DNA from 2 places in the Granulicatella sp. 20925_1_28 genome. Region 1 is predicted to be linked to the other one. Evidence: a T-box and tRNA genes for the amino acid it is inferred to sense, from the RefSeq annotation. Region 1 holds a T-box; the other holds one or more tRNA genes.
The links. A T-box is a leader RNA that pairs with one kind of tRNA and senses whether it is charged. The one in region 1 lies ahead of leuS (leucine--tRNA ligase), so its partner is inferred to be a tRNA-Leu.
Positions count from the first base shown of each region.

Region 2: it has a tRNA-Leu gene. The T-box ahead of leuS (leucine--tRNA ligase) is inferred to sense a tRNA for this amino acid. The anticodon was not compared.

Region 1 is NZ_JAPWBS010000001.1:55,621-62,422, forward strand. It holds gene metK (methionine adenosyltransferase) at 1-849, shown strand, start outside; gene O3793_RS00255 (class I SAM-dependent methyltransferase) at 926-1,495, opposite strand; gene O3793_RS00260 (LysM peptidoglycan-binding domain-containing protein) at 1,647-3,527, shown strand; T-box leader at 3,546-3,740, shown strand; gene leuS (leucine--tRNA ligase) at 3,787-6,201, shown strand; gene O3793_RS00270 (cysteine desulfurase family protein) at 6,224-6,802, shown strand, end outside.
Region 2 is NZ_JAPWBS010000008.1:57,452-64,253, forward strand. It holds gene O3793_RS05510 (insulinase family protein) at 1-3, shown strand, start outside; gene O3793_RS05515 (O-antigen ligase family protein) at 64-1,260, opposite strand; gene gpmA (2,3-diphosphoglycerate-dependent phosphoglycerate mutase) at 1,432-2,118, shown strand; gene O3793_RS05525 (dihydrolipoamide dehydrogenase) at 2,152-2,694, shown strand; gene gorA (glutathione-disulfide reductase) at 3,117-4,466, shown strand; tRNA gene O3793_RS05535 (tRNA-Leu) at 4,543-4,625, opposite strand; gene O3793_RS05540 (SprT family protein) at 4,662-5,096, opposite strand; gene trkA (Trk system potassium transporter TrkA) at 5,219-6,571, shown strand; gene O3793_RS05550 (TrkH family potassium uptake protein) at 6,582-6,802, shown strand, end outside.

The DNA of each region.
Region 1 (6,802 bases):
GATGCATTAGAAACTCGTGGACAAGCAGAAGAGTTTGGAGCTGGAGACCAAGGATTAATGTTTGGTTATGCAACAAACGAAACTGAATCATATATGCCACTACCAATCGACTTAAGTCATAAGTTAGCTTATCAACTTGCAAAAGTTCGTAAGGAAAAACAATTAGATTACTTAGGACCAGATGGTAAAGTTCAAGTGACAATTGAATACACACCTGAACACCAAGTAAAACGTATTGATACAATCGTTGTAAGTACACAACATGATGAAGAAATTTCTCAAGAGCAAATCAGAAAAGATGTGCTTGAGTATGTTGTAAAACCAGTTGTTCCGGCTGAATTATTAGACGACGAAACTCGTTACTTCATTAATCCAACTGGTAAATTCGTTATCGGTGGACCTGTTGGTGACTCAGGATTAACTGGACGTAAAATCATTGTTGATACGTACGGTGGTTATGCTCGTCACGGTGGTGGAGCTTTCTCTGGTAAAGACTCTACAAAAGTAGACCGTTCAGCAAGTTATGCAGCTCGTTACATTGCTAAAAATGTTGTAGCAGCCGGTCTTGCTGATAAATGTGAAATTCAATTAGCGTATGCCATTGGGGTAGCACAACCAGTTTCCATCGCTGTAGATACATTTGGAACAAACCATGTACCAGAAGAAAAAATTATCGAAGTGATTCGTAAAGAGTTCCGTTTAACTCCAAAAGGAATTATCGAAACATTAAACTTACGTAGACCAATCTACCAACAAACAGCCGCTTATGGACATTTCGGTAGAACAGATATTGAACTTCCATGGGAACAACTGAATAAAGTAGAAGAGTTAAAAGCTTATTTTGCTTAATATAATGAAGAAATCCAACCTCTAAAAAGAGGTTGGATTTTGTTTTTAGTAGAAAATTATCATATATGATAATTTTCTACTTTTTTTCTATGACATAACAAATTGGTGGACAGTTAATTTGATTGATGAATTGATATTTTAATACAGACCATTCCTTCTGCGGGAGAGTCGTGAGGAGTTCTTCTACAGAATTCTTTTCTTCGATTCCACCATCATGCCCATAGTAGGAAACGATGATTATTTTCCCTTTTTTCTCTAATCGATCTAGTAAAATTTGGATGGCTTCTAGAGTAGAAGAGGGAGTTGTGATGATTTTTTTATCACTTCCTGGTAAATAACCAAGATTAAAAATCGCTAATCGAACCAAATCTTGATCGTCTAAATAGTTCGAAATTTGAGCGTGAGAGTCCAAAATAAAGGTCACTTTATGCTCAAAGTCATGGTTTTGTAATAATTGTCTTGTTTGTAAAATAGCTTTCTCTTGAATATCGAAAGCCAAAATTTTTGATCCTTTTTCTATATGTTGTGCCATGAAAAGTGTATCATGTCCATTTCCTGCGGTTGCATCGATAAAAATCCCGTCTTCTAAATTTACAGAAAGAATCATTTCGTGACTAAATTGCTGTGCATTCTTCAAAATAAGCACCTCTTAACTAAAATTTTACATTTTGTTACATAATTTTTACGGATATTAAGAGTATACGACGATTCGCGTGTTCGTGCAACGTTCCCCTACACAAAAGAATTTATCCTACTATAATGAATAACGAATTAGTTTTTAGATGGAGGAAAAAAGGATGACAGAAACAAAACACGAAAGATATTTACGTTTAAAAAAGGAAAAACAAATGAAAGCTTTACAGGCTGCAAATAAAAACTTACAAAAGACAGTTGCAGTTGTTGGAGCGACTACAGTAGCGGGATTAGTACTTGCGCCAAAATCACATGCGTATACAGTACCTTCAAATCAAGTACAATCACCAGCGCAACAATTCTTAAATAAAATTATTCCTGCAGCTCAACAAGCTACAGAAGGAAAAGATGTATATACTTCAGTAATGATCGCACAGGCAGCGTTAGAATCTGCATGGGGAACTAGTGCGTTATCTGCTGAACCAAACCACAACTTATTTGGTGTGAAAGGGAACTACAACGGTCAATCTGTAAACATGTATACATTAGAAGATGCTGGAGCTCAAAAATACTATGGTATTTACGATAACTTCAGAAAATATCCTTCTTACAAAGAGTCTATGGATGACTATGTAGATAAAATCATCAACGGTATTAAAGGTGCACCATTGTTCTATTCAGGTGCTTGGAAGAGCCGTACAAACAGCTATCAAGATGCTACACGTTATTTAACAGGACGTTATGCAACAGATACTGCTTACTATGCAAAATTAAACCGTATCATCGAACAATACGGATTAACAAAATATGATAATGGGACTGCAACTGCGATTGCTGCTAGTATTGAAGAAAGAACTTCTTCTACTGGCGGACAATATACAGTTCAAGCAGGTGATACCTTATACGGTATCAGTCGTAAAGCGGGTGTAAGTGTAGACCAATTATTAACTGTGAATGGTTTATCAACTTCATCAGTGATTCGTCCTGGTCAATCATTATCTTTAGGCACACCAGCAAAACAAACAAATTCTACAGTAGCTACAACAGTAAGCACAAAATCAGTTTCAAATACTGCTAAAGCAACTGCAAATGGATACTACACAGTTAAAGCAGGGGATACATTATATGGAATTAGCCGTAAATTTGGTATGAGTTTATCTCAATTAGTTTCAGCAAATGGAATTTCTACTTCAAGTGTAATTCAACCAGGTCAAACTTTACGTGTTGTAGGTGGAGAATCTGCATCAACAGTCGTTAAAACAAATACTGCTTCAACTCGTACAAGCTCTGGTAACTACATTGTTCAACCAGGTGATACTTTATACAGTATTGCACGTCGTTCAGGTATGAGCTTAAACACATTATTAAGCATTAACGGATTATCACAATCATCAGTGATTTTCCCTGGACAAAGCTTAACAGTTGGTCAATCAGATGGACGTACTGTATCTGCAGGATACACACCATCTAAAACAACAGCGACTTCAACATCAACTTCTGGAACATATACAGTTCAAGCAGGTGATACTTTATACAGTATCGCTCGTCGTTCAGGCATGAGCTTAAATACATTATTAAGCATCAATGGATTATCACAATCTTCAGTAATCCGTCCTGGCCAAACATTATCTGTTTCAGGAAATGCTAGCCAAGCAACTGCTACACAAGTAAGCTACCAATCAGCTGGGTCAACATCTGGTAACGGTACTTATACTGTTAAAGCAGGAGATACTTTATACCGTATTGCTTACAACCACGGTATTTCATTAACAACATTGTTATCAATCAACGGCTTATCAGAAACAAGCACAATTCGTCCTGGTCAACAATTAGTAGTATCTGGTTCAGCAAAAGCAACAACTTCAACTACTAAAGCGACTACAGTAAGCTATTCAACTGGTGCATCAACTCACACAGTTCAAGCAGGTGATACTTTATTCCGTATCGCTAAGAATAACGGCTTAACATTATCTGAATTAAGAGCTTTAAACGGCTTAACTTCAAATACTATCCGAGTTGGTCAAGTGTTGAAAGTTTCTAAATAATCTGCTAGAATAATACTCACAAAAGCAGATAGAGGAATAGTAAGTTTCTTTGATAGACGTAGAGAGTGCATGGTTGGTGAAAATGCATCATTTCAATAAACTGAACTCGCCTTTTAGCCGAACTCTGAACTGATAGTAAGAGTATCCGCCTCGCCCGCGTTACAGGTAAGATGAGTAAAATTATTAGGTGGTAACACGTATTGCGTCCTATCTGTCAATGACAGGTGGGGCGTTTTTTATTTTGAAAGGAGTGAATCAGATGACATTTAATCATCTAGAAATCGAGCCTAAATGGCAAAAATATTGGAAAGAACATCATACGTTCAAAACAACAGAAGATCCTTCTAAGAAAAACTTCTACGCGTTAGATATGTTCCCTTATCCTTCAGGACAAGGACTTCACGTAGGACATCCAGAAGGTTATACAGCAACAGATGCCATTTCTCGTATGAAACGTGCACAAGGATACAATGTACTTCACCCAATGGGATGGGATGCATTTGGACTTCCTGCAGAACAATACGCTCTTGATACAGGAAATGACCCAGCAGAATTCACGAAAGTAAACGTTGCGAACTTCAAACGTCAAATTAATGAATTAGGGTTCAGCTATGACTGGGACCGCGAAATTAATACAACGGATCCAGAATACTATAAATGGACTCAATGGATTTTCACAAAATTAGTGGAAATGGGACTTGCTTATGAAGCTGAAATTCCAGTGAACTGGTGCCCAGCGCTTGGAACAGTACTAGCAAACGAAGAAGTTATTGATGGTAAGAGTGAACGTGGAGGACATCCTGTTTACCGTAAACCAATGAAACAATGGATGCTTAAAATTACTGCATACGCTGATCGTCTTTTAGAAGATTTGGATGATTTAGATTGGCCAGAAAGCATCAAAGATATGCAAAGAAATTGGATTGGTCGTTCAGAAGGAGCTCAAGTTCGTTTCAACGTTAAAGGTACAGACGAAAGCTTCGAAGTCTTCACAACACGTCCGGATACATTATTTGGAGCGACTTACAATGTATTAGCGCCAGAACATGAATTGGTTCAAAAGATTGTCACTCCTGAACAAAAAGAAGCAGTGGATGCTTATATTGCAGCTGTTTCTACAAAATCAGACTTAGAACGTACAGAACTTTCTAAAGAAAAAACAGGGGTATTTACTGGTGCGTACGCGGTTAACCCAGTAAACGGAAAAGAAATTCCGATCTGGATTGCAGACTATGTATTAAGTACTTATGGTACAGGTGCGATCATGGCTGTTCCAGCTCACGATGAACGCGACTACGAATTCGCTAAAGTATTTGGATTAGACATCATTCCAGTCATCGAAGGCGGAAACGTCGAAGAAGAAGCATACACTGGTGACGGTGTGCATATTCATTCAGATTTCCTAGATGGATTGAATAAAGCTGATGCGATTGCAAAAATGAATGAATGGCTAGAAGAACATGGCGTAGGAGCAGCTAAAGTAAGCTATCGTCTACGCGACTGGTTGTTCTCACGCCAACGTTATTGGGGTGAACCAATTCCAGTGATTCATTGGGAAGACGGTACTATGACAACTGTTCCTGAATCTGAATTGCCATTAGTATTGCCTAAAACAGATAAAATTCGTCCTAGTGGTACTGGGGAATCTCCACTGGCTGCAATTGAAGACTGGCTTTATGTCACAGACCCTGTAACAGGTAAGAAGGGTCGTCGTGAAACAAATACAATGCCACAATGGGCAGGAAGCTCATGGTACTTTGTACGTTATGTTGATCCACATAACAAAGAAAAAATTGTAGATCCAGAGAAAGTAAAACAATGGTTACCAGTTGATTTATATATTGGTGGTGCGGAGCATGCCGTTCTACACTTACTATATGCTCGTTTCTGGTATAAAGTGTTATACGATTTAGGCGTTGTTCCAAACAAAGAACCATTCCAAAAATTATTTAACCAAGGGATGATTCTCGGTGAAGGTAATGAGAAAATGTCTAAATCTAAAGGGAACGTTGTAAACCCTGATGATGTTGTTCGTGAATATGGTGCGGATACATTACGTGTCTATGAAATGTTCATGGGACCTCTTGACGCATCGATTGCTTGGAGTGAAAAAGGACTTGAAGGTAGCCGTAAGTTCCTAGATCGCTTCTGGAGATTGATGATTGATGATAATGGTAAGATGCGTGACCGTATCACAAAACTAAACGATGGTAAATTGGATAAAGTGTACCATCAAACAGTGAAGAAAGTGACAGAAGACTTCGAAGAGTTGCATTTCAACACTGCAATTTCTCAAATGATGATTTTTGTCAACGAAGCTTATAAAGCAGACGCATTGCCATTCGATTACATGAAAGGTCTTGTACAATTGATTGCGCCATTAGCACCACATATGGCTGAAGAAATCTGGAGTAAATTTGGATTTACAGAATCAATCAGTTATGAACCATGGCCAACTTACGATGAATCTAAATTAGTCGAAGATGAAGTTGAAGTCATTTTCCAAGTGAATGGTAAGATTAAAGCACGCGTAATGGTTCCAACCGACGCAGATGCTGCAGCTCTTGAGGCACTTGCCAAAGACCATGAATCAGTGAAATCTGCCATCGAAGGAAAAACAATCCGTAATGTGATTGCCGTTCCAGGACGTTTAGTAAACATCGTTGCAAACTAATGGAGTTTGAAAGGAAAGTAGAATGATTTATTTTGATAATGCAGCAACAACGGAAATTTATGATGATGCATTAACGAGCTATGTTCAAGTTAGCCAAAAGTTCTTCGGAAATCCATCTAGCTTACATCAATTAGGAGTCGATGCATATCAAGTGTTGACCAAGGCAAGAGCACAAGTGGCTAGTTTATTATCAGTTCAACCTGAGGAGATTTTCTTCACCTCAGGCGGGACTGAATCGAATAACTGGGCGATTAAAGGGACAGCGCTTGAGAAGTCTGTTTTTGGGAAACATATCATCACCACAAAAATTGAACATCCATCAGTCCTTCAAACGTGTAAGCAACTCGAACGCTTCGGGTTTGAAGTAACTTATTTAGATGTCGATTCAAAAGGAATTGTAAATGTAGAACAATTAAAAGAGAGTCTTCGCAAAGAGACGATTCTAGTAAGTGTGATGGCTGTCAATAATGAAGTCGGAGCAGTTCAACCAATTGCTGGAATTGCTAAAGTACTTGAGGAATACCCATCGATTCATTTTCATGTGGACGCTGTTCAGGCAGTGGAACGCGCAAGTCAGCTCCTTGCCATTGGACGTATTGAC
Region 2 (6,802 bases), on a different contig from region 1:
TAAAAGCAACCAAAAAATCCCAAGGTTCACAGCCGTGAATCTTGGGATTTTGTTTTTTGTCGTTTATTTATGTGGCATGACGTTTTCTTCTTGTTTCATCCACATTGGAATACTTGTCATCACTAGTAAGAATAGGAATGCACTTTGTACCCAAAGGATGGCTACGTCGAAGATACCGTGAACGAAGAGTACAACGATAAACGAAACGTAGAGTCCAACGATAGGACGTTTCTTAGGATCGCGACTCATTTCTAAAAGCATGCGTACAGGGTTAAGGGTAGAAATCGCTAAAAGCAATGTTCCGATAATTCCGTAGCTTGAAATGGTATCGATATATAAACTGTGTGCGTGTTCGTGATAGCGAGCGCCGATTCTTGCAAAGCTATGCAAGTAGGTCAGAGGCCCTTCCCCAAACCATGGATTTTGTTTAAAGAGAACCATGCCGGCATTCCAAATTGAAACGCGCTCGTCCATTGAGGAACCAAAACTTCCCATACGAACGCCGATGTCACTTGAGAAGAGGAACATGAGTCCAATTCCAAATACGGCGATGCTAAGCCAGAATGCTTTCGAGCTACGAATTGTCGTGAAGAGGTAAATAATCGCTCCACAGATAATCGCTGGGAAAGCAGTTCGGTTTTGAGTGAAGCTGAGGCCGAACAGGTTAATACCAATCGCGACAGCGCCGATGAACTTCCAGAACCAACTCTTTGTGATGCTGAGTAAGTAGAAGCCAATCATAATACAGAAGCAACAAATAATGCCGTAGTAGTTCGGATTAAAGAAGGTTACTTCCGCACGGTTTTGGTGCCATACTTGCATCTTTGGAGATAGGAAGGTGTAGTTAAATTTATGAACGATTTCGTAGTGTTCTAAGAATGCAAATCCCGCGGCGAAAATGCTGAGGAGTAAGACCGTCTGTAGAACGATATGGAAAAAGTCCGGTGTCAATCGTCTTTGATAGTATTTAAAGAATATCGCATACATCACGAATCCAACCGAGATGACAGCGCCGATATAGTTGCCGGCTACCATCGATACGATAAAGCTAAATCCGATAAACGCCAATAGGAACGGGTGAGAGAGTAGGTCCTTAAAGACTTGTTTTAATTTTCCCGTAAAGGCGAGAAGGATGATATATAAGACGAACAATGTTAGAAATAGATAAAACGGAAGGAAGCTACTGATAATGAGTAAGTACAGTGCTAAGTCCTGATTCGAGAATCGTTTTATCTTTTCGATAATCGTTAGTAATTTCATAATGTTCCTTTCAGGTAGTGTTTCTACCAATCATCTAATGAAATAGATATCAGCTTATTTTACCACTAAATGATGATTTAGGGCAAATAGCAACACATCGGGCGTCGTTCTTTGAAAGTTTCTGAGAACAGGCGTACAATATAAGTAGAAATTCAGAAAGAAGGAATGAACATGAAATTAGTATTTGTTCGACATGGAGAAAGTGAATGGAACGCCCTCAATTTATTTACCGGTTGGAGCGATGTGGAGTTAACTCCTAAAGGGGTAGAAGAAGCGCATCATGCAGGAGAAATGTTGCGTTCATTAGGCATCCAATTCGATCATGTCTATTTATCTGTATTAAAGAGAGCCATCCACACAGGACATATCGTCTTGTCTGAATTAAATCAAGATTATTTACCAGAAACAAAGAGCTGGCGATTAAACGAACGCCACTATGGAGCCTTACAAGGACTCAATAAACAAGAAACACGCGAAAAATATGGCGACGAACAAGTGTTGCTTTGGAGACGTTCATACGATGTGATGCCTCCACTTTTAAGCGAGGAAGAAGCAGCCAAACAAGCCAGCGACCCACGCTACAAACATCTACAAGTGAAGGACCTTCCTCAAGGGGAAACGTTGAAAACAACCTTGGACCGCGTGCTTCCAATTTGGCAAGATGAAATTGCGGTGGATTTACTCGACGGTAAGAACGTGCTCGTTGTAGCGCACGGAAACTCTCTACGTAGTTTAGTGAAATACTTGCTCAACTTAAGCGAAGACGAAATTTTGAAATTTGAAATCCCAACTGCAACACCGCTTGTATTTGACCTCGATGAAAACTTACAAGTGATAGAATATCATTTTGAAAAATAAAGACGATCAGTTTGAACAATAAGGAGAATGCGAATGATGTGGGAGAAGAAACACAGCTTAGAAGAAAAGGTTGAATGGCGAGGCCTTCCTGAAGGGGAGATGCAGCCGTTCAAAGCTTATGTGAATGAAAAGACACCAGGAGTCTGCGGAACGTATGCGGCTGCTTGCTTAACAGTTCTCATGGCAAAACGTGAAGGCGTCGTTACACAATCGATGGACGAGCTTCTAAAAGGGATGGAATCGTCAATTGAATACGCACTGCCATATCGTGGAACTTTCTATTGGGACGTCCAACGCGGACTCAATAACGAGTGGAAGAAATACGGTTATAAGACACACTTTAATTTATTTAGTGAAAAGGTCGTGCCAGGACTTCTTGAAGACGGCGTTCCTGTTGTCGTAGGAACCACTGCCGCTCTAGGTAGCCCATATAAGAATCACTGGCTCGTCGTGTACCAATACGCCTATGACTCAACTGGCAAACTCTGGTACAAGGCATACGATAACCACGGTTCAATCACAACGATTATCCCAGCCGTCCAAACACTCTGTGCCCTCTGGCTTGAAAAGCTCTAGTCTAGGCGTTAATAAGACAGACTTAAAAGCACAAACAAACTACTAGCACAGTAGTAAGGAGCGAAGAGGCCGTTATTGGCACATGATTCTATCAGAGTATTTTTAACTTAGATTCATAAAATAAGAATTACCAAAAATGATTACGAAGAAGCCTGCGGATTTTATAATCGCAGTAACGGGGAATCGCATCGATGAAGAATTACGCGGAGTAGGAACTTGTTCCTTACTCCGCGTTTGAAGCTTCGAAGGAGCAAGACCAAGGCTTGCTCCGGTGCCCCGTAACAGCGATTATAAAAAAAAGCCGCAAGGCTTTGTAGTAATCATTTTTCATTGCGCAAATACGTATTCCATGAGCAGGGTTTAAGACAAAAGCAAAAGCGCTCTGATAGAATGAGTGTGACGAAATAACGGAGGATGAGCGTATGAAGGAATTTGATATGATTTCTATCGGTGGTGGTAGTGGCGGTATTGCCACAGCAAACCGTGCAGCCATGCATGGTGCCCGTGTAGCCGTAGTAGAAGGAAACTTACTTGGAGGAACCTGTGTAAATATCGGCTGTGTTCCTAAGAAAATTATGTGGTATGGAGCGCAAATTGCAGAAGCGATTCACGCGTATGGACCAGACTATGGATTTACTGCAGAAAACGTCACTTTTGATTTTGCGACATTAAAGAAAAACCGTGAAGCGTATATTGACCGCTCGCGTAATTCTTATAATGGGACTTTTGAACGAAACAACGTAACGGTGATTAAAGGGTACGCGCGCTTTGTCGATGCCCACACGATTGAAGTGAATGGGGAAGAGTACCACGCCAACCATATCGTGATTGCGACAGGGGCAAAACCTGTCATTCCAAACGTGGAAGGAAAAGAACTTGGCGGCACTTCTGACGATGTGTTTGCTTGGGACGAACTGCCACAATCTGTAGCCATCTTAGGCGCTGGATATATTGCCGTAGAACTTGCGGGTGTCTTACATGCGCTAGGTGTGAAGACAGATCTTTTCGTTCGCCGCGATCGTCCTTTACGTAACTTTGACCATTCGATTATTGAAGTACTCGTTGAGGAAATGGAAAAATCAGGACCAACATTGCACACAAACAAAGTGCCACAAAAATTGGTTCAACTTGAAGATGGGACTGTGGAAATTTATTTCGAAGACGGCACAACTTTCGCTGCTGAAAAAGTGATTTGGGCAACAGGACGCACTCCTCATACCGAAGGATTAAACCTTGAAGCTGCAGGAGTGGAATTAACAGAACGTGGATTTATCAAAGTGAATGAATTCCAAGAAACTACAGCTCAAGGTGTGTACGCACTGGGAGACGTTTCTGGTGAAAAAGAATTGACGCCAGTAGCGATTAAAGCAGGACGCACACTAGCAGAACGTTTATTTAACGGACAAACAAACGCGAAAATGGACTACTCAACGATTCCAACAGTCGTGTTCTCACATCCAGCCATTGGAACAGTGGGGCTTTCAGAAGAACAAGCCGTGAAAGAGTACGGTAAAGAAAACGTGAAGGCATACTTATCAACGTTTGCTGGAATGTATTCAGCCGTCACAAGCCATCGCCAACAAGCGCTCTTTAAACTCATCACAGCAGGAGCAGACGAAAAAGTAGTCGGCCTCCACGGGATTGGATATGGCGTTGACGAAATGATTCAAGGCTTTGCCGTAGCGATTAAAATGGGCGCAACGAAAGCCGACTTCGACGCAACCGTCGCGATTCATCCAACAGGAAGCGAAGAGTTTGTTACAATGCGTTGATAGCTTTGATTGTATAAAAACACAAGCACAAAAATACGCTAGATGGTTATCCATCTAGCGTATTTCATTTGGTTTATGCGGCCGGCGGGACTTGAACCCGCACAGGTATACACCCACTGCCCCCTCAAGACAGCGCGTCTGCCATTCCGCCACGACCGCAGAACTCCTTTAGTTTATCAAATGTTTTGCGGAATTTCAATCTAAAAGAATTAATTTTCCACGACATTTTCCACATACATAACGATTCGTGTTCATTTTTCTCATTCGGGGATAACGGTGATGGCAGTTCACGCATTCGTATAGGAAGGTGGGCTCCTTCATGCGTTCGACAAAGCGGCTTCCGCCCACTTGATGAAGCAGACGTTTAAAGTCAGCATCTCTGTGACGATAACCACCGCCTGTTTGATGCAAATGATAATGGCAGAGTTCATGTTTAATGACGCCAACGAGCGCTTCAAGCCCCAGTTCTTGTTCGATAAGGGGATTAATCTCGATATTCCCCGTTTTTAAGAGATAGCGACCTCCGCTGGAACGCAGACGTCTGTTATACGTAATTTTGTGAGTGAATTCGCGGTGAAAAGAGGTACGCGAAATCTCCATCGTTAATTGTTGTAATTCGTGTTCGTTCATAAAATCCTCCAAGAGTAGTGTACCATGGTTTTATCCTGTAGAAAACTAGATAAACTTTGACCTTTTCACACTAGAAAGGTAAAATAGGAAAGTATAAGATTTTTCAATCTGGAGGAAACAAAATGAAAATTGTTGTTGTCGGTGGGGGAAAAGTCGGCGAAGTGATTTGCCAGGAGCTCTCGACAGAAGAAAATGACATTGTATTGATTGATAAAAACCAAGATTTAATCGATCGTTTACTAAATAAATTCGATATTATGGGGATTTGCGGAAATGGTGCCAGCTACGACATTCTTGTGGAAGCAGGAGTGGAGAACTGTGACATCTTTATTTCTGTAACGGAAATGGATGAAATTAATATTATTGCATCTATTCTTGCGAAGAAAATTGGGGCGGAATACACTGTTGCGCGTGTGCGTAATCCTGAGTATTCACAACAATTACAACTCGTTCGTGAAAGTCTAGGGATTTCATTACTGATTAACCCAGAGCTTTCAACGGCTCGTGATATCGCGAATAACTTTAATTATCCTTCTGCGTTAAGTGTAGAAAATTTCGTTGGAAACCGTGTCAGCTTGCTTGAATTGGAAATCAACGAAGGATCAGCACTTGCCGGTTTAACGCTGAAAGAAGTGCGTAATCGTTTTGAATCTATCTTAATCTGTGTGATTCATCGTAATGACCAAAGCTTTATTCCGGATGGGGATTCTACTTTGGAAGAAGGCGACCATGTATTTATTACAGGGGCGTATCCAGACCTTCGCAATTTCTTAAAATTAACAGGTCAAGAAACGAAGAGTGTGTCTTCTGCTACGATTGTCGGTGGTGGACGTATTACTTATTACTTACTCAATATGTTGAAACAAACAAAAATCAACACCAAAGTCATCGAAGTCAATGAAGAACGCTGTGAAACTTTAAGCTATGCGTTCCCACATTCAACCATCATTCATGCCGATGGAACAGACCACGATGTATTAGAAGAACAACGTATTACAGAATATGATGTGTTTGTATCGATGACAGGGATTGACGAAGAAAACTTAATTCTTTCAGCGTATGCGAAACAACAAGGCGTACCAAAGATTATTACGAAGATGAGCCGTCCAGCGCTTCTTAAAGTGTTTAAAGGCTTTGATAATCAATCAGTCGTGACGCCAAAACGTATCGTTGCGAACGAAATTATCCAATTCGTGCGTTCACGTTCGAACACACAAGGATCTAATGTCGAAGCGTTATACCGTTTAGCGGATAACCAAGTTGAAGCACTTCAATTCCGCGTTCAAAAAAATAGTGGGATTTGTGGAATTCCTTTATCAGAACTAAAGACAAAATCGAACCTCTTGATTGCGTTTATCGTTCGTGGGGAACAACTCATTTACCCAGCCGGTAGTGACACAATCGAGCCATTTGATAAAGTAATCGTCGTTACAACGGAAAAAGACTTTGATGACATTAACGACATTTTGGAATAGAGGTGTCTGAATGAATATCAAAACAGTTCGCTATTTCGTGGGAAAAATGCTTCAAGTTGAAGCGGCGCTCTTAGCCTTACCACTGATTGTTAGCTTTATTTATCATGAGTCATTGACTCAAAAACTAGCCTATGCTGGAACGATTCTGTTACTACTGGTAATTGGGCTACTCTTAAGCTTTAAAAAGCCAGAGCCACTAAAAATCATGGCGCGTGATGGGGTCGTAACCGT